Regions from separate parts of the Pediococcus ethanolidurans genome, predicted to be linked through region 2. Evidence: predicted binding sites of a transcription regulator. Region 2 holds the regulator's gene; the other holds the start of a gene.

Region 1 (15,162 bases), 790 kb from region 2:
AAGAGTTTGCACATGAGGCTGCCCATGTTTTGGGAGCACATCATATTCCTAGTTTTGTTTTTGATGATATGCGTCCAACTCCGGAACTTTCATTTACAGTGCGTCATTTACATACCTATGCGGGCATTATGATTACAGCAAGTCATAACCCTAAACAATATAATGGTTATAAAATTTACGGACCAGATGGCGGGCAAATGCCACCAACTGAATCAGATAAGATTACAAGTTACATTCGAAAAGTTACTGATATCTTTGATGTTCCTGTTGCAGACGAGCACGAGCTACGTCAAAATGGGCTTCTAACTTTGATTGGTGAAAATGTTGATGAGGCTTATCTTGCTGAAGTGAAAACTGTGACAATTAATCCTGACTTGATCAAGGATTATGGTGCAGATATGAAACTTATTTACACGCCATTACATGGAACAGGAAAAGTTTTGGGTAACCGTGCACTACAGAATGCCGGTTTTAATGACTTTACGATGGTTCCTGAACAGGCAACTGCGGATCCTGAGTTCATTACCACGCCATTTCCTAACCCTGAGTTTCCACAAACTTTTGACTTGGCCATTAAACTTGGTAAAAAACAAAAGGCTGATTTGTTAGTAGCCACAGACCCAGATGCAGATCGTTTGGGAGCAGCAGTTCGTCAACCTGATGGTGAATATCAATTATTAACTGGAAACCAAATGGCTGTTTTAATGTTGAATTATATTTTGACTGCACGTCAAGAAAATGGCACGTTACCAAAAAATGCGGTGGCGGTAAAATCAATCGTTTCAACCGAATTAGCAACCAAAATTGCTGCTGATCATGGTGTCGGAATGGTCAATGTTTTAACTGGTTTTAAGTTTATTGCGGATCAGATTCAAAACTATGAAACAACGCATGAACACACCTTTATGTTTGGCTTTGAAGAAAGCTATGGTTATTTGATTAAACCATTTGTGCGTGATAAGGATGCTATTCAAGGAATTGTGATGTTGGCTGAAATTGCTGCTTATTATCGTAAGCAAGGTAAGACACTTTATGATGGCTTGCAGGATCTTTTTGCTAAATATGGTTATTATGCAGAAAAAACAATTTCAAAAGACTTTCCTGGTGTAGATGGTAAGACTGAAATGGCCGACTTAATGACTAAATTCCGTGAAGAGCGACCAGCTGATTTTGCAGGTCAACCTATAACTGCCTTAGAGGATTTTGAAAAACAGGTGACAACTTTTACTGATGGTACAAGCAAAAAGATTGCACTACCTGTTTCAAATGTTTTAAAGTATCAACTTAAAGATGGAACCTGGATTGCTATTCGGCCATCTGGTACAGAACCTAAAGTTAAATTTTATGTAGGTACTGTGGGATCAGACAATGCAGAGGCTCAGAAAAAAATTGCGGCGTTTGAAAAAGCACTTGATGCATTTATTGAAGCCTAATTCCAAATTGTGTATGAAAAATAGCTAGGAGGCCACTGATGGGAATTCACCAATATATTAAAAGCTTAAGCAATCTAGAAACGTTAGTGCGTGCACCTGGGATTTTTAAATATCAAAAGCATTCAGTTGCAGAACATTCTTTTAAAGTTACTCAAATTGCACAATTCTTGGGTGATGTGGAAGAAAATGCAGGAAAGAAAGTTGATTGGAAATCACTTTATGAAAAAGCTTTGAATCATGATTACAATGAGCGGTTTATTGGGGATATTAAGACACCAGTAAAGTATGCAACACCAAAATTACGTGCGATGTTAGCAGATGTTGAAGATTCTTTATCAGAAAGTTTTGTCAATACTGAAATTCCAGAAGAGTTTCGAACTGCTTATCGTCGTCGCCTTTCTGAAGGCAAGGATGACACTTTAGAAGGACAAATTTTATCGGTGGCTGATAAAGTCGATTTATTGTATGAATCCTTTGGCGAAATTCAAAAAGGAAATCCGGAAACAACTTATGAAGAGATTTATAAAGAAAGTTTGAGTACGATTGTGAAGTTTAAAAAATTAGCTTCCGTACAATACTTTTTGAACGAAGTGTTACCAGATTTGCTGCGAGAAAAATTTACTGATCAGGCTAAATTAGGCGAAATCACTCGCCAAATTATTAATTAAACAAGATTATAGCGAAAGTATGTTCGGTATGTTAAAATTGAATACATTGTTGAAAGGGAAGGCAATCGCTTTCCTTTTTTTGTGAACGAAATGGAGGAGTCTTCTCAATGATAGATCGTACTGATAACAATAAATTTGACTTAGTTTCAAAATATAAGCCAACTGGTGATCAACCTAAGGCAATTCAGCAGTTGGTTTCTGGAATTGATGCAGGTGAAAAGGCACAGATTTTGTTAGGGGCAACTGGTACTGGTAAAACTTTTACTATCTCAAATGTGATTCAACAGGTTAACAAACCAACCTTAATTCTGTCACATAACAAAACATTGGCTGGTCAGCTTTATGGAGAATTTAAACAATTTTTTCCTCATAATGCTGTCGAGTATTTTGTGAGTTATTATGATTATTATCAGCCCGAGGCTTACGTACCATCTAGTGATACGTACATTGAAAAAGATTCCTCCATTAATGATGAAATTGATAAATTGCGACATTCCGCAACTAGTTCATTGTTGGAACGTAATGATGTGATTGTGGTGGCTTCTGTTTCAAGTATTTTTGGATTAGGTGATCCAACTGAATATAAAAATCATACTGTATCGTTGCGAGTTGGACAGGAGATTGAGCGCAATCAATTATTACGAAAACTAGTTGATATTCAGTTTGAACGTAATGATATTGATTTTCAACGGGGGCGTTTTCGTGTCCACGGAGATGTTGTGGAAATCTTTCCGGCGTCGCATGATGAACATGCGCTGCGAGTGGAATTTTTCGGGGATGAAATTGATCGAATTCGAGAAGTAGATGCCTTAACAGGTGAGGTTGTTGGTGATCGTGAACATGTGGCCATTTTTCCGGCGACTCATTTTATGACTAACGAAGATCAAATGGAAGTGGCCATTCAAGGAATTGAAGCAGAGCTAAAAGATCGATTGAAAGTTTTAGAATCTGAAGGCAAATTATTAGAAGCACAGCGCCTTAAACAACGCACAACTTACGATGTTGAAATGCTTCGTGAAATGGGATATACCAACGGAATTGAAAATTACTCTCGTTTTATGGATGGTCGTAAACCGGGAGAGCCACCTTATACATTGCTAGACTTTTTCCCTAAGGATTTTTTAATGGTAGTCGATGAATCACACGTAACTATGCCGCAGGTTCGTGGCATGTACAATGGTGATAAGGAACGAAAGCAACAATTAATTGATTATGGATTTCGTTTGCCAAGTGCACTAGATAACCGTCCTTTAACTTTGAAGGAATTTGAACAACATGTGAATCAAATTGTTTATATGTCCGCAACACCAGGACCTTATGAAGAGGAACAAACTAATCATGTGGTTGAGCAAATTATTCGACCAACCGGTTTGCTTGATCCAGAAATTGAAGTTCGACCAATTATGGGACAGATGGACGATTTAGTTGGTGAGATTAACAAGCGTGCCGACTTAAATGAGCGGGTATTTGTGACCACATTAACTAAAAAAATGGCTGAGGATCTAACTGACTATCTGAAGGAATTGGGTATTAAGGTTGCTTATCTCCACAGTGACATTAAAACGCTTGAACGAACGCGAATTATTCGAGATTTGCGAACGGGTAAATATGATGTGTTGGTTGGAATTAACTTGCTTCGTGAGGGCATTGATGTACCAGAAGTATCCCTTGTGGCGATTTTAGATGCAGATAAGGAAGGCTTCTTGCGTAATACACGTTCCTTGATCCAGGTTTCTGGTCGAGCGGCCCGAAATGAACATGGCCGAGTTATTATGTATGCGGATAGTGTCACGCAATCAATGCAAGAAACGATTGATGAAACTGCCCGTCGACGAAAGATTCAGGAAGCCTATAATGAGAAACATCACATTACGCCACACACAATTAAGAAATCGATTCGTGATTTAATTGCACCAACAAAAGAAACTGCGGATACTGGTAAGAAAGATGATTTCTTGGAAACTGATTTTGATGATATGTCTAAAAAAGATCAGAAACAAATGATTGATAATCTAACTGAACAAATGCGTTCAGCTGCCAAGAAGTTAGACTTCGAAACAGCTGCCACATTACGTGATACAATAATGGAATTAAAAACCGAAATGGGTTAAGGGGGTATTGATTTGGCAAACGACAAAATTGTCATTCATGGAGCTAGAGCACATAATTTAAAAGATATTGATGTCACAATTCCAAAAAATAAAATGGTTGTGATTACCGGACTTTCTGGATCTGGTAAGAGTTCTTTAGCATTTGATACATTGTATGCAGAAGGACAAAGACGTTATGTAGAAAGTCTGTCTGCCTATGCTCGTCAATTTTTAGGTCAAATGGATAAACCAGACGTTGATTCAATTGATGGATTAAGTCCGGCTATTTCGATTGATCAAAAAACGACCTCCAAAAATCCACGTTCTACAGTAGGAACGGTTACAGAAATTAATGATTACTTACGTCTCTTATGGGCCCGAGTTGGTCATCCGATTTGTCCTAATGACGGTACTGAAATTACAAGTCAGTCGGTAGAACAAATGGTGGATCGAGTATTAGAGTTGCCAGAACGCACTAAATTACAAATCATGTCCCCAATTGTTCGTGCCAAAAAAGGACAGCATAAAAAAATCTTTGAAAAAATTAAACGCGAAGGTTTTGTACGGGTGCGTGTGGATGGTGAAATTCATGACATTGAAGAAGAATTAGACTTAAATAAAAGTAAAATGCACACGATTGAAATCGTGATTGATCGAATTGTAGTTAAAAAGGGAATTCGTTCTCGTTTATTTGATTCCTTTGAAGCGGCTTTACGGTTAAGTGGTGGTTACGCAACGGCCGATGTCATTGGTGGAGAACCATTATTGTTTTCTGAGCATTATTCATGTCCTCTTTGTGGCTTTACAGTTGGTGAGTTGGAACCACGGTTATTCTCATTTAATGCACCATTTGGGGCTTGTCCAGACTGTGACGGGTTGGGCGTTAAACTGGAAGTTGATATGGACCTGGTTATTCCTGATCAAACTAAAACCTTGCGTGAGGGTGCACTAGCACCTTGGAATCCGATTAGCTCACAATATTATCCAAGTATGTTAGAGCAAGCGTGTAAAGCATTTAATATTGACATGGATACCCCATTTGAAGAGTTAAGTAATGCGGATAAAAAAACAGTTTTACATGGATCAAATGGTAAACCATTTCACTTTCATTATGAAAATGATTTTGGTGGCGTTCGTGATGTTGATGTTGCTTTTGAGGGTGTTATTGAAAACGTTGACCGTCGCTATCGTGAAACTAACAGTGACTTTACCCGTGATGTAATGCGCGGATACATGCGTGAGTTAACTTGTCAAACGTGTCATGGCTATCGACTTAATCGCAAAGCGCTTAGTGTCAAAGTAATGGGTGATCATATTGGTCAAGTGTCAGCTCTTCCAATTGATGATGCGATTAAATTCTTTAATCATGTTGAATTATCTGAACAAGAAAGTGCCATTGCCAAACCGATTTTGAAAGAAATTCGTGATCGGTTATCATTTCTTAGAAACGTTGGTCTTGAGTACCTGACGCTGAGTCGAGCTTCCCGGACTTTATCTGGTGGTGAAGCTCAAAGAATTCGATTAGCGACACAAATTGGTTCAAATTTATCAGGTGTGTTGTACATTTTGGATGAACCTTCAATTGGGCTGCATCAGCGTGATAATGATCGGTTGATTGGTTCTTTAAAAAAGATGCGTGATCTAGGTAATACATTGATCATTGTAGAACATGATGAAGATACCATGCGAGCAGCAGATTATTTGATTGACATTGGGCCAGGTGCTGGTGACAATGGTGGTAAGGTAATGGCTGCCGGAACACCGGCTGAAGTTGAGAAAGTATCAACTTCTTTGACTGGGCAATATTTGGCGGGAAAGAAATTTATTCCAGTGCCGTTGAATAGGCGCAAAGGAAACGGCAAAAAAATCACGATTAAAGGTGCTGCCGAAAATAACCTCAAGAAAATCAACGTCGATTTTCCACTTGGAAAGTTTATTGCCGTTACTGGTGTTTCTGGATCAGGAAAATCAACGTTAGTTAATATGATTTTAAAACGGGTCTTGGCACAAAAACTAAATCGCAATTCTGAAAAACCAGGCAAGTATCGTTCAGTTGCCGGCGTAAAAAATATTGAAAAAGTAATTAATATTGATCAAAGCCCAATTGGACGGACACCAAGAAGTAATCCGGCAACATACACCAGTGTTTTTGACGATGTCAGGGGACTGTTTGCTCAGACGAATGAAGCTAAGTTGCGTGGTTATCACAAGGGCCGATTCAGTTTTAATATTAAGGGTGGTCGTTGTGAAGCCTGCAAAGGTGACGGAATTTTAAAGATTGAAATGAACTTTTTGCCTGACGTTTACGTACCTTGCGAAGTATGTAAAGGAAAACGGTATAACTCTGAAACACTTGAAGTTAAGTATAAGGGCAAAAATATTGCGGATGTTTTAGAGATGACAGTTGAAGAGGCACTAGCTTTCTTTGCACCAATTCCTAAGATTCGTCGAAAGCTACAGACAATTGTTGATGTTGGTTTGGGTTATGTTCAATTAGGGCAAGCCGCTACAACTTTGTCTGGTGGTGAAGCGCAACGAATGAAATTGGCTTCCGAGTTACACAAACAATCTGCTGGAAAAAGTTTTTATATTCTCGATGAACCAACAACTGGATTGCATACGGATGATATCAAACGCTTATTGGAAGTCCTACAACGATTGGTCGATAAAGGCAACACAGTGTTAGTTATTGAACATAATTTGGATGTTATTAAGACAGCTGATTATTTGATTGACCTTGGACCAGAAGGTGGTGCTGGTGGTGGCTCGATTGTAGCTACAGGAACACCGGAACAAGTAGCAGAAGTAAAAGAAAGTTACACAGGTCAGTATTTAAAACCAATCTTGGAACGCGATAAAAAACGTACTAGAGAACTTTCAGAAACTAAAGCAGATAAATTGGGTTAATTAAGGAAGGTGGAGGCAAATGAAACGTGAAAATGAATGGGGATTTGACTGGTCTGAATTAATTACTGGCGTCATTTTCTTAATTGCAGGTTATTTTGTTTTTCGACTACCTCAAGTTGCCATAACGAGTTTAGCAATTGTTTTTGGAATCGCGGCAATTGTGCGTGGGATCACCACAATTGGGGGTTATCATCGACTAAAAAGAGTTACCGGAATGAGAGCTAATATTGCGCTTGTATTAGGTATTCTTGATATTGTGGTAGGTGCAATATTTATTTTTGATATTCCGAGTGCTGTGACAGTTTTAAGTTATTTATTTGCTTTTTGGTTCCTCATGGATGTAATTGAGCGTTTAGTTGTTAGCAGTCATTTGAAAGTCTTTGGTAATGGCATCTATTGGTTATCAGTCATCATCGATTTACTTTTACTGATTGTGGCCATTATGTTATTATTCCGACCAATGTTGACGATATTGACTTTAAATGCCATCGTTGGATTTTATTTAGTGATTTTTGGAATAAACGCAATATTAATTGCGTTTGCACGGAGAAATAAGTAAAAACATAGATTCGAAGCTATCTGATTAAGGATAACTTCGAATTTTTTATTAATTTGGTAAACATGACTAGTTTCGTTTAAAGTGGCACACCCGGTGTGCTATAATTAGTAATCACGATCGGGGGATTTAAAATGACGGATGAAAAAATGCAATTAGTAATTGTTACTGGAATGAGTGGTGCCGGCAAAACAGTAGCTATGCAAAGCTTTGAAGACTTGGGCTTCTTTTGTGTAGATAATATGCCGCCAGCTTTATTGCCTAAATTTTGGGAACTTGTAAAAGAATCTGGAAAAATTAATAAAGTGGCTTTAGTCATTGATTTACGTTCACGAGCATTTTATGATCAAATTTTGCACATGCTCACTGATGAAGATGAAGGGTCACCAGCAATTGCTTCACAAATTCTATTTTTAGATACGTCTGATAAAGAACTAGTATCTCGTTACAAGGAAACCAGAAGATCACATCCATTAGCCATGGAAGGCCGTGTTGTTGATGGTGTTCGAAAAGAACGGGAATTATTAGCACCCATTCGGTCGAATGCACAGTATGTCATTGATACGACTAGCATGACACCACGTGAATTGCGGGAACAAATCTTTGAAACTTTTGGTACGGAAGGCGCAACTGGTAACTTTCATATTGAAGTTGTTTCATTTGGTTTCAAATACGGTTTACCAATTGATGCTGATATTGTAATGGATGTTCGTTTTTTACCTAATCCATATTACGTTCCAAAACTAAAAAATAAAACGGGTTTGGATAAACCAGTCTATGATTTTGTAATGAATCAGCCCGTAACAGAAAAGTTTTATAGTCATTTTATTTCTTTGTTACGTTATGTGATGCCCGGTTATCAAAAAGAGGGTAAATCCACCGTCACAATTGCGATTGGGTGTACTGGTGGACAACACCGATCAGTTGCGATTGCACAAAGAATCGCCGACGATTTAAACGCCGATTATACCGTTCACGTCCAACATCGCGACGTGAACAAACGAAAGGAAACTGTGAACCGGTCATGACAAAGAAACAAGCAGCAAAAAAACGTCCAAAGTTCGTTGTAATTGGCGGAGGAACAGGATTACCTGTTATTTTAAAAAGTTTAAAAAAACAAAATGCCGATATTACAGCAGTAGTAACGGTTGCCGATGATGGTGGTTCATCCGGCGTTATTCGAAATTATGTGAATGTTGTGCCGCCTGGTGATATTCGTAACGTGATTGCTGCGCTTTCAGATCTGCCTAAACTGGAACTGGATATTTTTCAATATCGTTTCAAAAGTGATGACAGTTTCTTGTCTGGACACGCGATTGGCAATTTAATTATTGCGGCCTTGTCAGAGATGAAGTCAGGCATTTTTACGGCGGTACAGGAACTTTCTGAAATGATGAAAGTAGACGGACATATTTATCCGGCATCTAATGAACCTTTAGTGCTTCATGCAGAATTTACAGATGGCACCCAGTTAGCTGGAGAATCAGAAATTACAGCTGCTCATAAAACAATTAAACGTGTTTGGGTAGAACCAACGTCTTGGAATGCCAACGGAAAACCCCATGCAGTGCAAGAAGCCATTGATGCCATTTTGGCGGCTGATGAAATTGTTCTTGGACCCGGAAGTTTATTCACCAGTATTTTACCTAACCTGATGATCTCCAATATTGGGGATGCAGTTTTGAAAACTAAGGCAGAGGTGGTTTATATCTGTAACATCATGACTCAAAAGGGTGAGACTGACAATTTCACTGATTCAGATCATGTGGCTGTTTTAAACCGTCATTTAGGTCAAAACTTTGTGGACACCGTACTAGTGAACACAGCAAAGGTTCCGGATAATTATATGGATTACAATCGTTATGATGAATATTCAACCCAGGTTCGTTCTGATTTTAAGGGATTACGGGCACAAAATTGTCGGGTAGTTTCTGATGATTTTCTTTGTTTACGTGATCATGGAGCCTTTCATGATGGTGATCGTGTCGCAGAAGAACTTTTTAATGTTGCGGGGAATCCTAAAACTTGTGATTAATAGCTTGTGAAAGGAGGGATTTTCGTGTCGTATGCCAGTGAAGTAAAAAAAGAACTAACCGGAATTAAAGTTCATCAGGAAAACGCAAAGGCTGAATTGATGGCTTTGATTCGAATGAATGGGTCGATTAATTTGGCTCATCATCAGTTAGTTTTAAGCGTTCAAACCGAAAACCCTGCCATTGCACGAAGAATCTATGCACTTTTAAAAGATTTTTATTCTGTTGAGGGTGAATTGATTGTTCGACGCAAAATGAAATTAAAGAAAAACAATTTGTATATTGTGCGTTTGATGACAAAGTCGGAGGCAATTTTAACTGATTTGTCGATTTTAACGAACGGTTATCAAATTAATGAGAAGGTTCCAGATGATCTATTAACGACCGAAGGCGAAATTCGTTCTTATTTACGAGGCGCGTTTTTAGCAGGAGGATCGGTCAATAATCCGGAAACAAGTCGCTATCATTTAGAGATCTATTCTCTTTATGAAACACACAATGCGATGATTATGGATTGGATGAATCGCTATGATTTAAATGCACGCTCGACGGTAAGACGAAGTGGATATATTGTTTATTTGAAGGAAGCAGAACAAATTGCTAACTTTTTATCTTTGATTGGAGCAACGAATTCGATGCTTAAATTTGAAGATATACGAATATTAAGAGATATGCGCAATTCGGTAAATCGGTTGGTTAATTGCGAGAATGCTAATTTGTCAAAGGTTGCGAATGCGTCCAGCAAGCAAATTAATAATATTAAGTATATTGATGAGGTTGTGGGTATTGGTAGTTTGCCGCCCAAGCTTCAAGAGGTGGCGGAAGCAAGGTTGGCTAACCAGGAAGTGAGTTTGAAGGAACTGGGTGAGTTGATACCGAGTGGGGCCATTTCAAAGTCAGGAATTAATCATCGCTTGCGTAAATTAAATGAGTATGCGGAAAAGTTAAGAGCATAAAAAGAGTGGGCGAAGAGTAACGATAAGCATCCAAAAATAAGCACGTTCCGTAGGCGGGAGAATTCCCGCAGTAGGAATGTGCTTATTTTTGGATACTTTTTACTCTGAGTCGTTTTAAAACTAACAAAAAATGAGGTTAGGAAAAATATCCTAATCTCATTTTTAATTACTTAATTACTTTAAGTCTGAATTGTTTTGCATAATAGCGTCAATCAAACCGTAATCAACGGCTTCTTGAGCTGTGAAGTAATGATCACGTTCAGTATCACGGTTGATATTCTTCAGAGGTTGTCCAGAATTATCTGCCAAAATTTGGTTTAATTCTTTACGAGTCTTCAAAATTTCGGTTGCTGCAATTTCAATTTCAGTTTGTTGTCCTTGAGCACCACCAGAAGGTTGATGAATCAATACTTCTGAATGAGGTAATGCAAATCGTTTACCCTTTGTACCAGAAGAAGCCAAGACACTGGCCATCGATGCTGCCATACCCATGACAATAGTTTGTACATCAGATTTGATGAAACGCATAGTGTCATAAATGGCAAGGCCGGCAGTCACAACACCACCTGGAGAGTTGATGTAAAGATAAATATCTTTATCAGAATCCTGAGCATCTAGGAATAAGAGTTGTGCAATGATTGAGTTTGCAACATCATCATCAATTGGGCCGGAAAGCATAATGATACGGTCTTTTAATAAGCGGGAATAAATATCATAAGCGCGTTCGCCACGTGATGATTGTTCAATAACTGTTGGAACCAAGTTCATAACTTAGTAGCCTCCCTTTAAAATTCACATTAATTTTATTAGTTCATCGCTAATATGTTTACAGCTTACCCCTATGGTCAAAAAAGGTCAAACAATTTAACTCATCTGATTAAAGGTTCATAATTTAACAACGAAACTAGTTAAAAAATAGGCTGATTCAAATTAGTTATGGTAATGAAACTTATCACTTATAAATGGTTTTGGTTGACTTATGCCCACAGGTGTTAAATAATTAAATAACTAATGAATACCTTTTCATATGAGATTAAAACTTCAGCTTGAAACTATTGGAAGAAGTACAGGTATTCATTTAAAAATTCAGTATATGATTTAGAAATTTAGTTTTTAGTAAGTTTTAGGGTATAAAAAAATGCGCCATGCGGGAGTCGAACCCGCGTTTCGAGAACCGGAATCTCACGTGCGATCCACTACACTAACGGCGCAAATTACTTATTAATTTTACTTTATTAATATTGAAAACACAAGTTTATTTAAACGAGGTGATTTGTTTGGCGCTTCAACAAGGCCTACATCAAAGGCAAAAACAAGTACAACGTTTAGCAATGACGCAAACGTTGCAACAATCGATTCAAATACTTCAATATAACGTTGAAGAATTACAGAAATTTTTAGATCAAAAAGCACTTGAAAACCCGTTGATTACTGTGGCCACCACTCATGAAGAATTTGTTAGTGGGACCAGGAAAACCTCATCTGGTCAGTCCGTAGATGAAAACTATATGAATCAAATTCCAGATGATACCCATCAATCACTATTTGAGTACCTATTAGATCAAGTACATTTAACAATGCGGGATACGCCTCTACGTAACTTGGTTTTGTTTCTATTAGAATCAATTGATCACAATGGCTATCTTAAGATGTCTGTTCAAGATGCTATGACTAAAACAGGTGCTAATAAGGTTGAAATTGTTGATGCAATTACACTTATTCAGCAACTGGATCCACCAGGTGTCGGGGCTAAGGATCTGCAAGAGTGTTTATTGTTACAAGCAGAAAATGATGACTGGGCACCGCAAGCAGCAGTGGATATTCTAAAAAATTGTTTTGATGAATTGGCTAATCGAAAATGGCAAAACATTGTAAAAAAACAGAATGTAACGCTTGAAGAAATTCAAACAGTTTTTGATTACGTTCGTACATTGACACCAAAACCAGGAGCACTCTTTAACTCTGAAGGATCTCAGTATATTTTTCCGGATTTAATTGTAAAAAACGAGGCTGGAAAATTAAGAATTTATACATCGAGAACAGCTAAACCTAAAGTTCATTTTCAAAGACAATATTTTCAAAAAATGTTGCAGCGAAAAGATGCAGAGGTTACAGATTATGTAAAAGAAAAGAAACGTGAATTTGATTGGATTTCACGTAGTTTGGAACAACGAGAAAGTACAATTCTCCGTGTAGGCAAAGTTTTACTGAATTATCAACAAGACTTCTTTTTAGAAAAAACTAAAGAATTACGGCCACTTTTACTACAAGACGTGGCCTTAAAACTTGGTTTACATGAGTCCACAATTAGTCGTTCAGTTAATGGAAAGTATCTGCAAACGCGGTTTGGTACTTATGAATTAAAATCATTTTTTAGTAGCGCTGTTGCCAAAACGGACGCTTCTCCTGAAGGATTATCAGTTGATTCAGTAAAAAAACTCTTGCAGAAATTTATTCATGAAGAAGATAAAAGTAAACCTTTATCTGATGCTAAAATTGTAAAAAAATTAGCAGAAAAAGATATTGTGATATCCAGAAGAACGGTGGCAAAATATCGAGAGAGTTTAAACATAGAATCTTCCAGTGCACGCAAACGCTATGAATAGAGATTTTGCAAGAATTAGCAATAGATAATCTAAGGGTTAGTGTAAGGTTTTCCTAGATGGTCAATAAAATTCTAGGAATATTCATTTTGAGTTGAATATATAGAAAAAGACCTGTAGCCTTTTAATCGACGAAGATTAAAGGAAAGGATACAGGTCTTTCATGTATATTTTAGCAGATTTTATTGAATCATTGGGAAATTTAGACAGTTTATTTGATTTAGAGGAGCAGGTAATTCTTCATCTTAGGAAGTCATTCTAGCTGGTTGTAGCTGAATATCTGAGGCAATTAGATGAAACGCTCGTTCCATCAATTCCGGCGGAAAATACATTCATTAATCGACAGGCTAGAACAATTGAGTTTATGTTTGGGGCCGTTAATTTTGAAAGAAGATGTTATCTTCGACCAAATGGAAGCTATTACTTCCCGTTGGATGAACAGCTTCAGTTGGAAGAAAGAAAAAGAATTTCACCTTATTTTAAAAGTGTCGTTGCCAAAATTGGGCAAACGACAACGATGAGAAATACGGCAGCGATGATCAATCTGGCCAGTCAGACGGATATTAGTGCTTGGTCAGTAGACCGAATTATCAGAGACATGGCAGATACCGTGAAGACAGAAGAAAAATCGTCCGAAAAGAAAATAGTTAAGAGACGAAAAGTTGAGAACTTAGTGGTTGAAGGCGATGCCTTTGAGATACACAAAATTAATCGACGAAGACAGGACGTCCACCATTACATTGTTTTTGAATCAGGTTTAGATGGAACAAGATCAAACAAAGTTGAATTCGTTGGTATCAATCAAAAAAAGGTTCAAAAACGAGTAACTGACTACATTGAGAAGTATTATAGAATCAGTGAAATGACCGTGTTTACAGCAAGTGATGGTGGCCCAGGGTATAATCCGGAAAGTATGCGAGAAATAGTTCCGAGTGCTCAAAGAGTTGAATTTACTATCGATCGGTATCACTTTGTCAAAAAGATTAAACAAACCTTTGGTTTATTTAATCCATTGGTTGAAAAAGGCCGTTAAGAGCGTTAGCTTGTATGATCAGAATCAGTTAAACGTTATTTTAGATACGTTTGAGTCGCAAATTAAAACTGATAAGGAGCTTGAGAGCCTAAGAACCCTAAGGCAATATTTGGCAAGAAATTGGCAGTTTATAAAGTCTCCACACGATCGTGGCTTCATGAAGATCGGCAAATTAGGATCCATTGAAAGCTCACACAGAGCGTATACGTATCGGATGAAAAAGCAAGGTAAAGTATGGTCCGAAAAAGGCCTTGAAGCTATGTTGAAATTAATTGAAGCTCGGGTAAACGGTAAGCTGAATAAATACTTACGTGGTGGTTTAAGAAAGTTACAAGAGATAAGGATTGAGATAGCGACGGAACCATTGAAGACGTTGAGTTCAGCCCAGCTGAGCAGCAAGCACCATTCTAAGCATATTGGCGTTCTTGCAGGTAAAATACCAGTTGATGCCCCAACAAGTAGCCCCATCGGAGCAATAGCAAAAATATTTTCAAACTAAGAATTATGTATAAATATTTGGTTGATTATAAGGTACCTAGGAAAACTTGACACATACATCTAAGGGTTTGAGTTGCAATACAAGGTGGCTCCTGATATAATTCAATATGTAAGTAAGGGGTATACAACTGAAGAAGTTCAGGTCTGTATGCCATTTATTTTGAATCTGTTGGGTCGTTAGCTGACACGTATGGACGCTAGACGTCCCAATTGGGAGCAAAGATCATGCAAAATGAGTTGAAATGGCTGGAAGCCATCGCACCAGATATGGTAGATGTGTTTTTAAAGCGTTTTTCGGTTCTACGGACGATCGCTTTAATGGCTCCCATTGGTAGACGAGGATTGGCAGTTCACCTTGATATGAGCGAGCGAGGTTTAAGAACTC
Region 2 (15,162 bases):
CACAACATTTAGGTACAAAAGCTTTTTATGAATCAGTGGATGATAACAAGATCTTGCCACTTTTTTATAAAGATCCTAAACGTTACGCATTTCTGCTTCAGATCTATTTTTTAAATCAACGTTTAGATGGTATCAAGGAAGCTTTTCAGACTAAAAATAGTGTGATGGATCGTTCGATTTATGAAGACTCGCTGCTTTTTCATCTGAATGCAGATTTGGGTCGGGCAACTAGTACTGAAGTTCAGATTTATGATTCACTTTTAACGAATATGATGGAAGAACTTCCGGAAACTCATTATCAAAAGAATCCAGATCTGTTAATTGATATTAATATTTCATTTGACACGATGCTAACACGGATCAAAAAACGAGGACGGTCGTACGAACAAATTGATAATGATCCAAGTTTGTACGAGTATTATCGTGATTTGAATAATCGTTATACGGAGTGGTATGACAATTATAATGAAAGTCCTAAAATTCAAATTGATGGTGATCAGTTTGATTTTGTGGAGGATCCTAACGCGCGTCAGAAAGTAATTCAAATAATTGATGAAAAAATTGCCGAAATTTAGTTGTCTATTGAATTAGTTTCGGTTATGATTAGGTTAATAAGTAAACGTAAATTCACATAAAGTAGATTTAAAGCGAGATAGAGTTAGTGAGAGCTATCAATCGAAACTCCGGTGAATAAAAACGGGTGAGTAATTTCACACGGCTGCGGTCGTTAAACTTAAGTGAGGGTGCTAGCGACAGCAAACTTGGGTGGTACCGCGAAAAAAAGACCTTTTTCGTCCCAATTGATGGGATGAGAAAGGTCTTTTTATTATGTTTACAAAAATAAGGAGGATATAAACCATGTTAGATTTAAAAAATATTCGTAACAATCCAGATTTTGTGAAAGAACGATTAGGTACACGGGGAATCGATCCAAAAGAAATCGATAAGTTATTAGATGTGGATCAAAAACGACGTGATTTAATTGTAGAAAGTGAAAATTTAAAAAAGACACGTAATGAAGTTTCAGACCAAATTTCTTTGCTTAAACGTCAAAAAGAAGATGCGACTGATCAAATTACAGAAATGCGTAAGGTCAGTGGTGAAATCAAAGAACTTGATCAACAACTTCAAGTACTCACCGACCAGGTGCAAGACATGGCTGCTCATCTGCCCAATATTCCTAATCAAGATGTTCCGATTAGTTTAACTGAAGAGGGAAGTGTTGAACTACGTAAAGTAGGAAAACCTCGTGAATTTACCTTTAAACCAAAGCCTCATTGGGAAATTGGCGAAAGCTTAGGTATTTTAGATTTTGAACGGGCTGCTAAGGTTTCAGGAAGTCGCTTTGTTTATTATGTAGGTTTGGGTGCCAAACTAGAACGTGCCGTTTATAACTTCTTCTTGGATCAAAATGATAAAGCAGGTTATACCGAAATGATCACGCCTTACATGGTCAATGATGAATCGATGTTTGGTACTGGACAATTTCCAAAGTTCAAGGAGAATCACGCCGGCTATGAAATTCAAGATAGTGATTTAACTTTGATTCCAACGGCTGAAGTGCCATTAGTCAACTTTCATCGCAATGAAATTTTGGATGAGGATGCTTTACCAATTAATGAAACAGCCTTATCACCAGCTTTTCGTTCTGAAGCAGGGAGTGCTGGTCGTGATACCCGTGGCCTAATTAGAATGCATCAGTTTAATAAGGTAGAAATGGTTAAATTTACGAAACCTGAGGACTCATGGAACGAACTTGAAAAGCTCACTAATCAAGCTGAGAGTTTACTTAAACTGTTGAAGTTGCCTTATCACGTGATTACTTTAACAACGAGTGATATGAGCTTTACAGCAGCTATGACACACGATCTAGAGGTTTGGATTCCGGCACAAAACATGTATCGTGAAATTTCAAGTTGTTCAAACTGTACTGACTTTCAGGCGCGTCGTGCTCAGATTAGATATCGGGATGAGAATGGCAAATTACAGTATGTTCATACACTAAACGGCTCTGGTTTAGCAGTTGGAAGAACAGTAGCTGCAATTCTAGAAAACTATCAAAATGAAGATGGAACAGTGACAATTCCAGAAGTATTAGTTCCTTATATGGGTGGCATTACAAAAATTACAAAGTAAACTGTGAGTTTGAATGAATAAATATAATTCATAGTGGATATTTTTACGATAACTATAAAATCTTATTGACAATTAGTGAGAGTCAATGATAATATTATGTAGTTGTCGTTTGATGGAGGATTAGCTCAGTTGGGAGAGCGTCTGCCTTACAAGCAGAGGGTCACAGGTTCGAGCCCTGTATCCTCCATTTGAGCCGTTAGCTCAGTTGGTAGAGCATCTGACTTTTAATCAGAGGGTCGGCAGTTCGAGGCTGCCACGGCTCATTTTACAAATAAGCATTGCGGGCGTGGCGGAATTGGCAGACGCGCAAGATTTAGGTTCTTGTATCGAAAGATGTAAGGGTTCGAGTCCCTTCGCCCGCACTTCTAATTAATATTTTTTATTAATTAGCCGACTTAGCTCAGTTGGCAGAGCATCTGTCTTGTAAACAGGGGGTCGGAGGTTCGAATCCTCTAGTCGGCATTAGCAACTATGCGGAAGTAGTTCAGTGGTAGAACATCACCTTGCCATGGTGGGGGTCGCGGGTTCGAATCCCGTCTTCCGCTTTGTAGATATCTACAAACGTTGCCGGGGTGGCGGAATTGGCAGACGCACAGGACTTAAAATCCTGCGGTCAGTGATGACCGTACCGGTTCGATCCCGGTCCTCGGCATTTAGATAAGCACCCATAGCGCAATTGGATAGAGTGTCTGACTACGAATCAGAAGGTTGTAGGTTCGACTCCTACTGGGTGCATCCCCCTCAGAATTAACTGTTTAAGCAGTAGATACTGACTGAAAAATCATAAAATGCCAACTGTAATTCGTTTACAAGTTGGCATTTTACGTTAATGCGTTTTTAGAGGGAATTTTGAATTACAACGGGAAATAGCTCAGCTTGGTAGAGCACCTGGTTTGGGACCAGGGGGTCGCAGGTTCGAATCCTGTTTTCCCGATTGAGTAGGTGAACTCTGAGGGTTTCCCTAAAGTCCAACAACTTAATAAAAACCAGCGGGAAGTAGCTCAGCTTGGTAGAGCACCACGTTCGGGACGTGGGGGTCGCAGGTTCAAATCCTGTTTTCCCGACTTGTAAATAACACCATCAATCAGTCGATTGCATGGTGTTTTTTTGGTTTCTAAAAAACGGCGGTACAAAAAACTTTGCTTTTTAATGAGAGTTTCGTATAATGAAAGTCAACATTAGTCAAAGATGCGAGAAAGGGTGTGCGAAGTGCAAGGACAAAATATTTCCGATATCATTGAAAAATATTTAAAACAAATTTTAGCAGATTCGGAAGAAATTGAGATTCGACGCTCAGAAATTGCTGATTTGTTTGATGTTGTCCCATCTCAAATTAACTATGTTATTAAGACACGTTTTACCATTCAAAATGGCTATGTCGTTGAGAGCAAACGAGGCGGCGGTGGCTATATTCGTATTGAAAAAGTCAAATTACTTGATGATTTGGATGTTTTGGATACACTTATTCAAGTGATTGGTGAATCAATCAATCAACGAGATGCCCTTTCCATTGTTAAAAGTTTGTATGAAGACGATGTCATCGACAAACGAGAAGGAAATTTAATTTTAGCAGCGATTGATAAAAAAACGTTGGCAATTAGTAATCGTGAAGCAGAAGATCAGTTACGTGCAAGAATTTTAATTGGCATTTTAAATCATTTAAGGTATGAGAGCTAGAAAGAAAGTAGGGTGTTAGCATGGATAATTTATTTACACCAAGTGCTAAAAATGTACTAGCTATTTCGCAAGAACAAGCTAAACGTTTTAAGCACCAAGCAGTTGGAACAGAACATTTACTGTTGGCTTTAGCAATCGAGAAAAATGGTATTGCTTATAAAGTATTTCAACAATTTTCAGTTACTGAAACTGATATTGTGGAAGAAATCGAACGTTTTACCGGGTATGGCACTTTAAAAAACGTCGGTGCTAATGATTATTTACCATATTCACCAAAGGCTAAAGAGGTTTTAGCGGCCGCTGGTGATGAAGCTAAACGGTTGGGTGCTGCCAAAATTGGCACCGAACATTTACTATTAGCCTTGTTAAGTGACGAAAATATTTTGTCATCGCGCATTTTAATTAGTCTTGATATGGATCTTAATCAAACTCGTAAAGTTATTTTACGTAAATTAGGGGTAAGTGCATCGGCGCAGTTACGGCAAAATCAGGCGCAAAATAATCGTGGTGGTAAGCCTAAGGGCACACCAACGCTTGATTCAGTTGCCAGAGATATGACCCAAATGGCGCGTGAGGATCAAATTGACCCCGTAATTGGTCGCGAAAAAGAAGTTAAACGGGTTATTCAAATTTTGAGTCGTCGAACTAAAAATAATCCGGTTCTGATTGGTGAACCGGGAGTTGGAAAAACAGCCATTGCGGAAGGTCTTGCACAGCGAATTATTGATGGTAAGGTTCCCGATGATTTGGCTAATAAACGATTAATGATGCTTGACATGGGATCCCTTGTGGCAGGAACTAAGTATCGTGGTGAATTTGAGGACCGACTTAAAAAAGTAATTGATGAAATTTATGAAGACAAACACATTGTCTTATTTATTGATGAATTGCATACGTTAATTGGTGCTGGTGGTGCAGAAGGCGCTATTGATGCTTCTAATATTTTGAAACCCGCATTAGCGCGTGGTGAACTTCAGACAATTGGCGCCACCACTCTAAATGAGTATCAAAAATATATCGAAACAGATGCAGCCTTAGAACGGCGGTTTGCTAAAGTTGAGGTAGATGAACCGACAACAGAGGAGTCTGTTCAAATTTTGCGTGGTTTACGAGGTAAGTACGAGGCCCATCACCATGTTGAAATCACAGACGATGCTATTAAACAGGCGGTAGAACTATCAGATCGTTATATTAGCGATCGTTTTCTACCAGATAAAGCGATTGACTTAATGGATGAAGCTGCGGCTAAAGTTCGAATTGATCAAATGGGCAAATCAGAGAAATCAAATTCAGAATCAAAACTACAACAGTTGACCGATGAGAAAGAGGCAGCTATTGAAGATCAAGATTTTGAAACTGCTCAAAAAATTCGGATAAAAGAAGAAAAATTACGGGCAAAAATCGAAAAAACCAAAGCAGCCAGTCAGGATGATGACTCGAAACCGAAGTATCAATTGAAGGAAACTACGGAAGATGTGGCACAAGTTGTTTCTGAATGGACGGGTGTGCCTTTAACTCAGTTACAGAAAACTGAAAGTGAACGGTTAGTTAACCTTGAATCAATTCTTCACAAACGAGTAATTGGGCAGGACGAAGCTGTTTCAGCCGTTTCTCGTGCCATTCGTCGTGCACGTAGTGGTTTGAAAGATCCAGGACGTCCCATTGGTTCCTTTATGTTCTTAGGACCAACTGGAGTCGGAAAAACTGAGTTAGCCAAGGCACTAGCTGAAGCAATGTTTGGTTCAGAAGATAATATGATCCGGATTGATATGTCTGAATATATGGAACGTTATAGCACCAGTCGTTTGATTGGTTCAGCTCCTGGCTACGTTGGCTATGATGAAGGCGGTCAATTGACAGAGCGAGTTCGTCAAAAACCTTATTCGGTTGTTTTGTTTGACGAAGTTGAAAAAGCGCATCCAGATGTGTTCAATATCTTATTGCAAGTGCTAGATGATGGATACTTGACTGATTCTAAAGGCCGTAAAGTTGATTTTAGAAACACAATTTTAATTATGACTTCTAATCTAGGTGCGACAGCATTAAGAGATGAAAAATCAGTTGGCTTTGGTGCTAAGGATGCTAGCGAGGATTATACAGCAATGTCTGCTAAGATTCGTGAAGTGCTCAAGCAAAGCTTCCGACCTGAGTTCTTGAATCGAATTGATGAGACGATTATTTTCCATTCTTTGACACGACCACAACTTCATAAGATTGTTAAATTGATGGCTCGCCAGATTCTTAAACGAGTTGCCGATCAAGGGATGACAGTTAAAATCACACCGGCTGCAATTGACGCTGTTGCTGAAGCTGGTTTTGATCCTGAATATGGGGCACGACCAATTCGCCGGGCATTTCAAACTAAAGTTGAGGATAAGCTAAGCGAGTTAATGTTGTCTGGTCAGGCCAAAATCGGTGATAATATTACTGTAGGTGCCCGTCACGGTAAAATTCAAGTTGCTGTAAAGAATCCAAAACCGGATTCAAAACAACCAACTGTTTAAATTGAATAGAATTGCAGTTAAATGTTTGACAGATGAGATCAAAATGAGTATGATTAACTTTGTTTGTAACTGTGAATGAAATGAAGCATTGCGATCTATTGTCCGTGGTGCTTTTCATAAAAAAGCAAAAATAGCTATCAGATTTAAGAGCTATTTTTGGTTTTTTTTTGCCAAAAAACACTGCAATTTGTTAAATGTAATCAAATTGTAATGTAACTGGCCGTTTGCGGAATATTTTAGAGAGGTGAATAACTTGGCAGGACATTTGGTAAAGTACGGTAAGCACCGAACCCGTAGAAGCTACGCGCGGATTAAAGAAGTGCTGGAACTTCCTAACTTGATTGAGATTCAAAGTAATTCATACCAGTGGTTCCTTGACGAAGGATTGAAAGACATGTTCGATGACATTATGCCAATCGACGATTTTGCCGGAAATCTTTCATTGGAGTACGTGGATTATCAATTATTAGAACCAAAGTATACAGTAGATGAGGCGCGTGAGCATGAGGCAAATTACTCAGCACCTTTGCATGTAACTTTACGTTTAACAAATCACGAAACTGGCGAAATTAAATCTCAGGATGTTTTCTTTGGTGATTTTCCATTAATGACAGAACAAGGTACGTTCATTATTAATGGTGCAGAGCGAGTTATCGTTTCTCAGTTAGTACGTTCACCTGGTGTTTATTACACTAAGGAAGCTGACAAAAACGGCCGTGATATTTGGGGCACAACAGTTATTCCTAACCGTGGAGCTTGGTTAGAGTATGAAACAGATGCAAAGAATATTGCGTATGTACGTATTGACCGTACTCGTAAAATTCCGATGACTGAGTTGGTTCGAGCTTTAGGTTTCGGATCTGACGAAGAAATCGTTGATATGTTGGGTCAAACTGATAGTTTGGACAATACTTTGGACAAAGATGTTCATAAGAATTCTGAGGACTCACGTGTTGAAGAGTCCTTAAAGGATATCTACGAACGACTTCGCCCAGGTGAGCCCAAAACTGCAGATAGTTCACGTAGTCTTTTAACTGCGCGCTTCTTTGATCCAAAACGTTATGATATGGCTCCTGTTGGCCGTTATAAGGTTAACAAGAAGTTAAGTTTGAAGACCCGTTTAATTGGACAAACTTTGGCAGAGACATTAGCTGATCCAGATACTGGTGAAGTTATTGCTCAAAAAGGTACTGTTGTTACTAAAGACGTCATGAAAGACTTGGCACCATATTTAGACAAAAAAGATTTTAAAGCAATCACTTATACACCATCTGATGAATCAGTTGTGACAACACCAATGACCGTTCAATCAATTAAGATTGTCAATCCTAATGATCCAGAACGTGAATTGACAATGATCGGTAACGATAATATTGATCTTAAGTTGAAACACATTACACCAGCTGACATTATCGCTTCAATTAACTATTTCTTCTTATTACAAGAAGGAATCGGTTCAACTGATGATATTGACCATTTGGGTAATCGTCGTATTCGCTCAGTTGGTGAGTTGTTGCAAAACCAGTTTAGAATTGGCCTTTCCCGTATGGAACGTGTCGTTCGTGAACGGATGTCAATTCAAGATGCTGCAACTGTTACACCACAACAATTAATTAATATTCGTCCAGTAGTGGCTTCAATTAAAGAATTCTTTGGTTCTTCACAATTGTCACAATTCATGGATCAAACAAACCCATTAGGTGAATTAACTCATAAGCGTCGTTTATCTGCCCTTGGACCTGGTGGTTTGACTCGTGACCGTGCCGGATATGAAGTTCGTGATGTGCATTACACTCATTACGGTCGTATGTGTCCAATTGAAACGCCTGAAGGCCCTAATATTGGTTTGATTAATAGTTTAGCTAGTTATGCCAAGATCAATAAGTATGGTTTCATTGAAACACCATACCGTCGTGTATCTTGGACAACCCATAAGGTTACTAACAAGATCGATTATTTAACTGCTGATGAAGAAGATCAATATGTTATTGCCCAGGCTAACTCGCCATTAAATGATGATGGTTCATTTGTTGATGACGTGGTTATGGCTCGTCATGAAAGTGACAATATTGAAATTAATATCACAAATGTCGATTACATGGATGTTTCACCAAAACAGGTAGTTGCGGTTGCTACAGCATGTATTCCTTTCTTGGAAAATGATGATTCTAACCGTGCTTTGATGGGTGCTAACATGCAGCGTCAGGCGGTTCCTTTGCTTGACCCACATGCGCCATTAGTCGGAACTGGTATTGAATATAAGGCTGCACATGATTCCGGAGTTGCGTTGATTTGTAAACATGACGGAACTGTTGAATATGTTGATGCACGTGAAATTCGCGTTCGTCGTGATGATGGAGCTTTAGATACCTATAAATTAATGAAATTCCGTCGTTCTAATGGTGGTAAAAACTATAACCAACGTCCAATCGTGAAAGTTAACGATCATGTGGATAATGATGAAGTCTTGGCTGATGGACCTTCTATGGAAGGCGGAGAATTAGCACTTGGTCAAAACCCACTGGTTGCCTTCATGACTTGGCAAGGTTATAACTTCGAAGATGCCATTGCTATTAACGAGCGTTTGGTCCGTGACGATGTTTATACTTCAATTCATATTGAAGAGTATGAATCAGAAGCACGTAATACCAAACTTGGACCTGAAGAAATGACACGTGAAATTCCTAACGTTAGTGAAGATGCCCTCAAGGATCTTGACGAAGATGGTATTGTTCGCATTGGTGCTGAAGTTGAAGATGGCGACATTTTAGTTGGTAAAGTAACACCAAAGGGAGTTACCGAGTTATCAGCTGAAGAACGTTTACTTCACGCAATCTTTGGTGAAAAAGCACGTGAAGTTCGTGATACTTCACTTAGAGTTCCTCATGGTGGCGGCGGTATTATCCAGGATGTTAAGATCTTCACTCGTGAAAACGGGGATGAACTTTCACCTGGTGTTAATATGATGGTTCGTGTTTATATCGCTCAAAAACGTAAGTTACAAGTCGGCGATAAGATGGCCGGTCGTCATGGTAACAAAGGTACTGTTTCTGTAGTTATTCCTGAAGAAGATATGCCATACATGCCAGATGGAACACCAATTGATATTATGTTGAGTCCCATGGGTGTGCCTTCTCGTATGAATATCGGGCAGGTTCTCGAATTGCATTTAGGAATGGCTGCTCGTAACTTAGGCATTCATGTTGCAACACCTGTTTTTGATGGTGCGCGTGATAAAGATATCTGGGATGCTGTTAAAGAAGCTGGTATGCAATCAGATGCTAAGACTGTTTTGTATGATGGTCGAACTGGTGAACCATTCGAACAACGAATTGCCGTTGGGGTTATGCATTATATGAAATTAGCCCACATGGTTGACGATAAGATTCATGCACGTTCAATTGGACCTTACTCATTAGTTACGCAACAACCATTAGGTGGTAAAGCACAATTTGGTGGTCAGCGTTTTGGTGAAATGGAAGTTTGGGCTCTTGAAGCTTATGGTGCTGCTTATACACTTCAAGAAATCTTGACTTACAAATCCGATGATGTTGTGGGTCGTGTAAAGACCTATGAAGCCATTGTTAAGGGCAATCCAATCCCACGTCCAGGAGTTCCTGAATCCTTCCGTGTTTTGGTTAAAGAGTTACAAGCACTTGGTTTGGATATGAAAGTTCTTGATGCTGATAAGAATGAAATTGAGTTGCGTGATATGGATGATGATGACGATGATGTTGTCAATGTTGATGCACTCAGTAAGTATGCCGAAGAACAGAAAGATAAATCAAAAGAAGATGCTAAAGCAACTGCAGCTTCAAAAGATGCTTCTTCTGTGAGTGAAACAAAAGCTGAAACGAAGAATAATCAAAAGTAAGTTTAACTAATCAATAATCAAATTAAGAAGGAGGTCGATCCTTTGATCGATGTCAATAAGTTTGAAAGCATGCAAATTGGGCTCGCATCCCCTGACAAGATTAGAAGTTGGTCGTACGGCGAAGTTAAAAAGCCTGAAACGATTAATTATCGAACATTAAAGCCTGAAAAAGATGGACTGTTTGATGAGCGAATTTTCGGACCAACTAAAGATTACGAATGTGCCTGTGGAAAATACAAACGAATTCGTTACAAGGGTATTGTCTGTGACCGTTGTGGTGTTGAAGTTACTAAGTCAAAAGTTCGTCGTGAACGAATGGGTCATATTGAATTAGCAGCTCCAGTTACTCACATCTGGTATTTCAAGGGAATTCCAAGTCGAATGGGTTTGGTTTTGGATATGAGTCCTCGTGCTCTTGAAGAAATCATCTACTTTGCATCATATGTCGTAATTGATCCTGGTAAGACACCACTCGAAAAGAAACAATTATTAACGGAGCGGGAATACCGTGAAAAATTAGAAGAATATGGTAATACCTTCAATGCTAAGATCGGTGGCGAAGCAATTAAGGAATTGCTTCAAGATGTTGATCTTGATAAAGAAGCTAAAACCTTAAAGGAAGAACTCAAGGATGCTTCCGGACAGAAACGAACACGTGCTGTTCGTCGTTTGGACATTATTGAAGCCTTCATTAAATCTGGTAATGAACCAGACTGGATGATTATGGATGCCATTCCTGTCATTCCACCAGATTTACGACCAATGGTTCAGTTGGATGGTGGTCGTTTTGCCACATCTGATTTGAACGATTTATATCGTCGAGTAATCAACCGTAATAATCGTTTGAAACGCTTATTAGATTTGAATGCTCCTGGTATTATTGTTCAAAACGAAAAACGAATGTTACAAGAAGCTGTTGATGCTTTGATCGATAATGGTCGTCGTGGCCGTCCCGTTGCTGGACCAGGTAACCGTCCATTGAAGTCACTTTCACACATGTTGAAAGGTAAGCAAGGACGTTTCCGTCAAAACTTACTTGGTAAACGTGTTGATTATTCTGGCCGTTCAGTTATTGATGTTGGTCCATCACTAAAAATGAACCAAATGGGATTACCTGTTCCAATGGCTTTGGAACTCTTTAAGCCTTTCATCATGAAAGAATTGGTTTCACGTAATTTAGCTTCTAACATCAAGAATGCTAAACGTAAGATCGATCGCAAGGATGATGATGTTTATGATGTCTTGGAAGATGTCATTAAAGAACATCCAGTATTGTTAAACCGTGCACCTACTTTGCATAGACTTGGAATTCAGGCCTTTGAACCTGTTTTGGTAAGTGGCAAGGCAATGCGTTTGCATCCGTTAGTTTGTGAAGCTTACAATGCCGATTTTGATGGTGACCAAATGGCTATTCATTTGCCATTATCAGATGAAGCACAAGCTGAAGCACGTTTACTAATGTTAGCTGCTCATCATATTTTGGCACCTGCTAATGGTAAACCAGTTGTAACGCCATCTCAGGATATGGTTATTGGTAACTATTGGTTAACAATGGAACGTGAAAACAGTGTCGGCGAAGGCATGATCTTTAAAGATCTTGATGAAATTCGTTTGGCTATGCAAAATGGTTACGTTTCTGAGCACACACGAATTGGTGTGCAAGTAAGCTCAATGCCAAAGAAACCATTTACTGATGAACAACGCAAACGTATTTTGGTGACAACTGTTGGAAAAGCAATCTTTAATAATATTTTGCCAAAGGGATTAATTTATTTGAATGAACCTACTGATGAAAACTTAGTAGAAGGTACACCGGATAAATATTTCTTAAAACCTGGTGAAGATATCAAAGCCTTTATTAAGGCACAACCATTGATTCCACCATTCAAAAAGGGCTTCTTGAGTGATATTATTGCGCAGGTTTACAAGCAATATAAAGTTACGCAAACTTCCTTACTTTTGGATCGAATGAAGGATCTTGGCTACGATATTTCGACTAAGTCTGGTTTAACAGTTGGTATTTCTGATATTACTGATTTGAAAGAAAAACCAGAAATTGTCAATGCAGCGCATAAACAAGTTGCCACTGTTACTAAGCAGTTCCGTCGTGGTTTAATTACTGATGATGAACGTTATGAACGAGTAGTTGGAATTTGGAACGATGCTAAAGATAATATTCAACAAAAATTGATGGAGAGTTTTGATCCTCAAAATCCAATTTATATGATGAGTGATTCTGGTGCTCGTGGTAACATTTCTAACTTTACTCAGTTGGCTGGTATGCGTGGTTTGATGGCTGCTCCTAATGGTAAAATTATGGAATTGCCAATTCTTTCAAACTTCCGTGAAGGACTTTCTGTTTTGGAAATGTTCATTTCAACCCATGGTGCTCGTAAAGGTATGACCGATACGGCTCTTAAGACTGCCAACTCAGGTTACTTAACCCGTCGTCTAGTTGATGTTGCCCAAGATGTGATTGTTCGTGAAAAGGACTGTGGAACTGATCGCGGTTTGACAATCTCTGCAATTGTTGAAGGTAATGAAGTGATTGAGTCCCTGTACGATCGAATTTTGGGTCGTTATACACAAAAATCTGTTTATGATCCTCAAACAGGCGAAAAGATTGTTGGTAAAAATGAAATGATCGACGAACCTAAGGCACAAAAGATTATTGATGCTGGTATCGACACAGTGACAATTCGTTCTGCATTTACTTGCAACACTCGTCATGGTGTTTGTGAACGTTGTTATGGTCGTAACATGGCTACTGGTGATCGAGTTGAAGTTGGTGAAGCAGTTGGTACTGTTGCTGCTCAATCAATCGGTGAACCCGGTACTCAGTTGACTATGCGTAACTTCCATACTGGTGGTGTTGCTGGAAACGAAGATATCACGCAAGGACTTCCACGTATTCAAGAAATTGTTGAAGCTCGTAATCCTAAAGGTCGTGCAGAAATTACTGAAGTAACTGGTACAGTTGAATCCGTTGAAGAAAATCCTGCAGAACGTAGCAAAGAAGTTACAATCAAGGGTGAAACTGATACACGTACTTATACTTTACCAATTACAGCACGTATGAAGGTTGCTGAAGGTGATTTCATTCATCGTGGTTCAGCTCTAAACGAAGGTTCTATCGATCCTAAAGAATTGTTGAAGGTGCGTGATGTACTTTCAACTGAAAATTATTTGTTGCGTGAAATTCAACGTGTTTACCGTATGCAAGGTGTTGAAATCTTGGATAAACATATTGAAATCATGGTTCGTCAAATGCTTCGTAAGATTCGAGTTATGGATCCTGGCGATACAGATGTGCTTCCTGGTACATTACTTGATATCAATGATTTCAAGGATGCTAACTACAAGACATTGATCGCTGGTGGCATTCCAGCAACTGCTCGTCCAGTTCTTCTTGGAATTACTAAGGCTGCTTTGGAAACTAATAGTTTCTTATCAGCTGCTTCATTCCAGGAAACAACCCGAGTATTAACTGATGCCGCTATCCGTGGTAAGAATGACCCATTAGTTGGTTTGAAGGAAAATGTTATTATTGGTAAGATTATTCCTGCTGGAACAGGAATGCCTGACTATCGTAAGATTATTCCAAAGACTGTTGGTGGCAAAGTGACGGAGCCTAAGTCACTTAGCGATGTAGAAAAAGAAATGGATACAGAAACAACTAAGTAGCACGTTTCTATATATCAATAAAAAGAAGCAGATTTGAGTAAAATCAGATCTGCTTCTTTTTTTATTTCAAAAAATTTAAAAAATCATCATTAGATAGCCAAAGACTAAATAAGGAATAAATGGTGTTTTACGTTTATGAAAATAAGGAAAACAAAATTTAAAAATTAAACAAAGCCCAGAAGCCAGCCAAATTATTTTGGGAATGGCTTGGATAGTTAGAAGAATGCCGAACACTAGAGTAAGTTCAAAGTCGGCTTCACCTAAGCCTTTGATAATGTTACTAAACTGAAAACGAGTAAAAAGACTGAGTACTAAAAGGGAAAACAGTAATAGGTTTATCGGTGTGAACTGTTCGATGATTCCCGTAAGACCCAGTAACCCGATCCACATGCCATTTACAGAAGTAGTTTTTAAGTCAACTAAACTTAGATAAACGAGTAAAGTAACTACAACCAATTTTGAACTCAATTCCAAAAGAGAAGTTGATCGGTCAGCAAGTTGTAAATAAAGTGTGCCCAAAGTTAATTCGATCAAGCAAGAAGTCGGTGAAAATTTCTGATGACAAAAACGACATTTGCCATTTAAGAGACAATAGCTGACAATAGGAATGAGGTCAAAAAGTTTTAGGGTGGTTTGACAGTTTGAACAGTGAGAACGGGGCCAAATGATTGATTGATGTGTTTGACTTCTATCAAAACAGAGCGTAAGAAAAGAACCAATTGTGGTACCGGTTATGAAAAAATAAAGTTTGATGAGCATGTTAGTTTCCTCCTTCATTTAATAAACTACAAAATTTTGGGATGATTTTTTTAAACTAATTTTGTTGTTATGATTATTTTTTGTGTTAGGGAACTAAGTGCAATTTTTGTGGTTTTAACTTTAAGCAGATTCTTAAAGTTTGAAAGTATCAAAATTACTTCAATAACTGATGGTAAACGACATAGTCTATAAAAAATAGTCTAATTGCCGTCCTGCGGCTCACCCGGTCTGGAACGGGGTGGGCACGATTTGAAGCCAAGAAGTACACTTGTCCTCAAACTCGGCCTTATTTTAAGTAATAAATTACTAAGAATAATTTCACCCCTGAGACCAATCGCCTCCGGACTAAAAATGTTTGATGTTAAATAATACTCAGTAACATTGATATAACAACATTTATATCGATGCATTGGTTACAAAGATTAGACTTAGTCTGGAAGCAAATGGGCTCAGTAGTGACATTTATCTTAGTGGGTTTCGCTTAGATAAAGGCCGAGCTTAGAGACGTGTATTTCGGCTCTAAGTTGT

What was found. The regulator CtsR, encoded in region 2, represses protease genes until heat stress. The targets are predictions, from matches to a motif close to TTGGTCAAAAAAGGTCAAANA.
Region 1: a site for CtsR is predicted at 11,485-11,505, ahead of clpP (ATP-dependent Clp endopeptidase proteolytic subunit ClpP). Genes of this name have one in related genera too.

Annotation. Positions count from the first base shown of each region.
Region 1 covers NZ_OZ061250.1:1,302,561-1,317,722, forward strand. The annotation lists gene AB3219_RS06400 (phospho-sugar mutase) at 1-1,433, shown strand, start outside; gene AB3219_RS06405 (HD domain-containing protein) at 1,472-2,101, shown strand; gene uvrB (excinuclease ABC subunit UvrB) at 2,209-4,212, shown strand; gene uvrA (excinuclease ABC subunit UvrA) at 4,225-7,098, shown strand; gene AB3219_RS06420 (HdeD family acid-resistance protein) at 7,118-7,657, shown strand; gene rapZ (RNase adapter RapZ) at 7,789-8,682, shown strand; gene yvcK (YvcK family protein) at 8,679-9,689, shown strand; gene whiA (DNA-binding protein WhiA) at 9,714-10,643, shown strand; gene clpP (ATP-dependent Clp endopeptidase proteolytic subunit ClpP) at 10,818-11,411, opposite strand; tRNA gene AB3219_RS06445 (tRNA-Arg) at 11,783-11,854, opposite strand; gene rpoN (RNA polymerase factor sigma-54) at 11,921-13,249, shown strand; partial or broken gene AB3219_RS06455 (ISLre2 family transposase) at 13,410-14,778, shown strand; partial or broken gene AB3219_RS06460 (sugar-binding transcriptional regulator) at 15,003-15,162, shown strand, end outside.
Region 2 covers NZ_OZ061250.1:2,091,117-2,106,278, reverse strand. The annotation lists gene AB3219_RS10515 (deoxynucleoside kinase) at 1-575, shown strand, start outside; gene serS (serine--tRNA ligase) at 859-2,136, shown strand; tRNA gene AB3219_RS10505 (tRNA-Val) at 2,251-2,323, shown strand; tRNA gene AB3219_RS10500 (tRNA-Lys) at 2,327-2,399, shown strand; tRNA gene AB3219_RS10495 (tRNA-Leu) at 2,417-2,498, shown strand; tRNA gene AB3219_RS10490 (tRNA-Thr) at 2,526-2,598, shown strand; tRNA gene AB3219_RS10485 (tRNA-Gly) at 2,610-2,681, shown strand; tRNA gene AB3219_RS10480 (tRNA-Leu) at 2,703-2,788, shown strand; tRNA gene AB3219_RS10475 (tRNA-Arg) at 2,798-2,871, shown strand; tRNA gene AB3219_RS10470 (tRNA-Pro) at 2,997-3,070, shown strand; tRNA gene AB3219_RS10465 (tRNA-Pro) at 3,127-3,200, shown strand; gene AB3219_RS10460 (CtsR family transcriptional regulator) at 3,346-3,813, shown strand; gene AB3219_RS10455 (ATP-dependent Clp protease ATP-binding subunit) at 3,834-6,317, shown strand; gene AB3219_RS10450 (DNA-directed RNA polymerase subunit beta) at 6,571-10,191, shown strand; gene rpoC (DNA-directed RNA polymerase subunit beta') at 10,234-13,875, shown strand; gene AB3219_RS10440 (A24 family peptidase) at 13,951-14,634, opposite strand.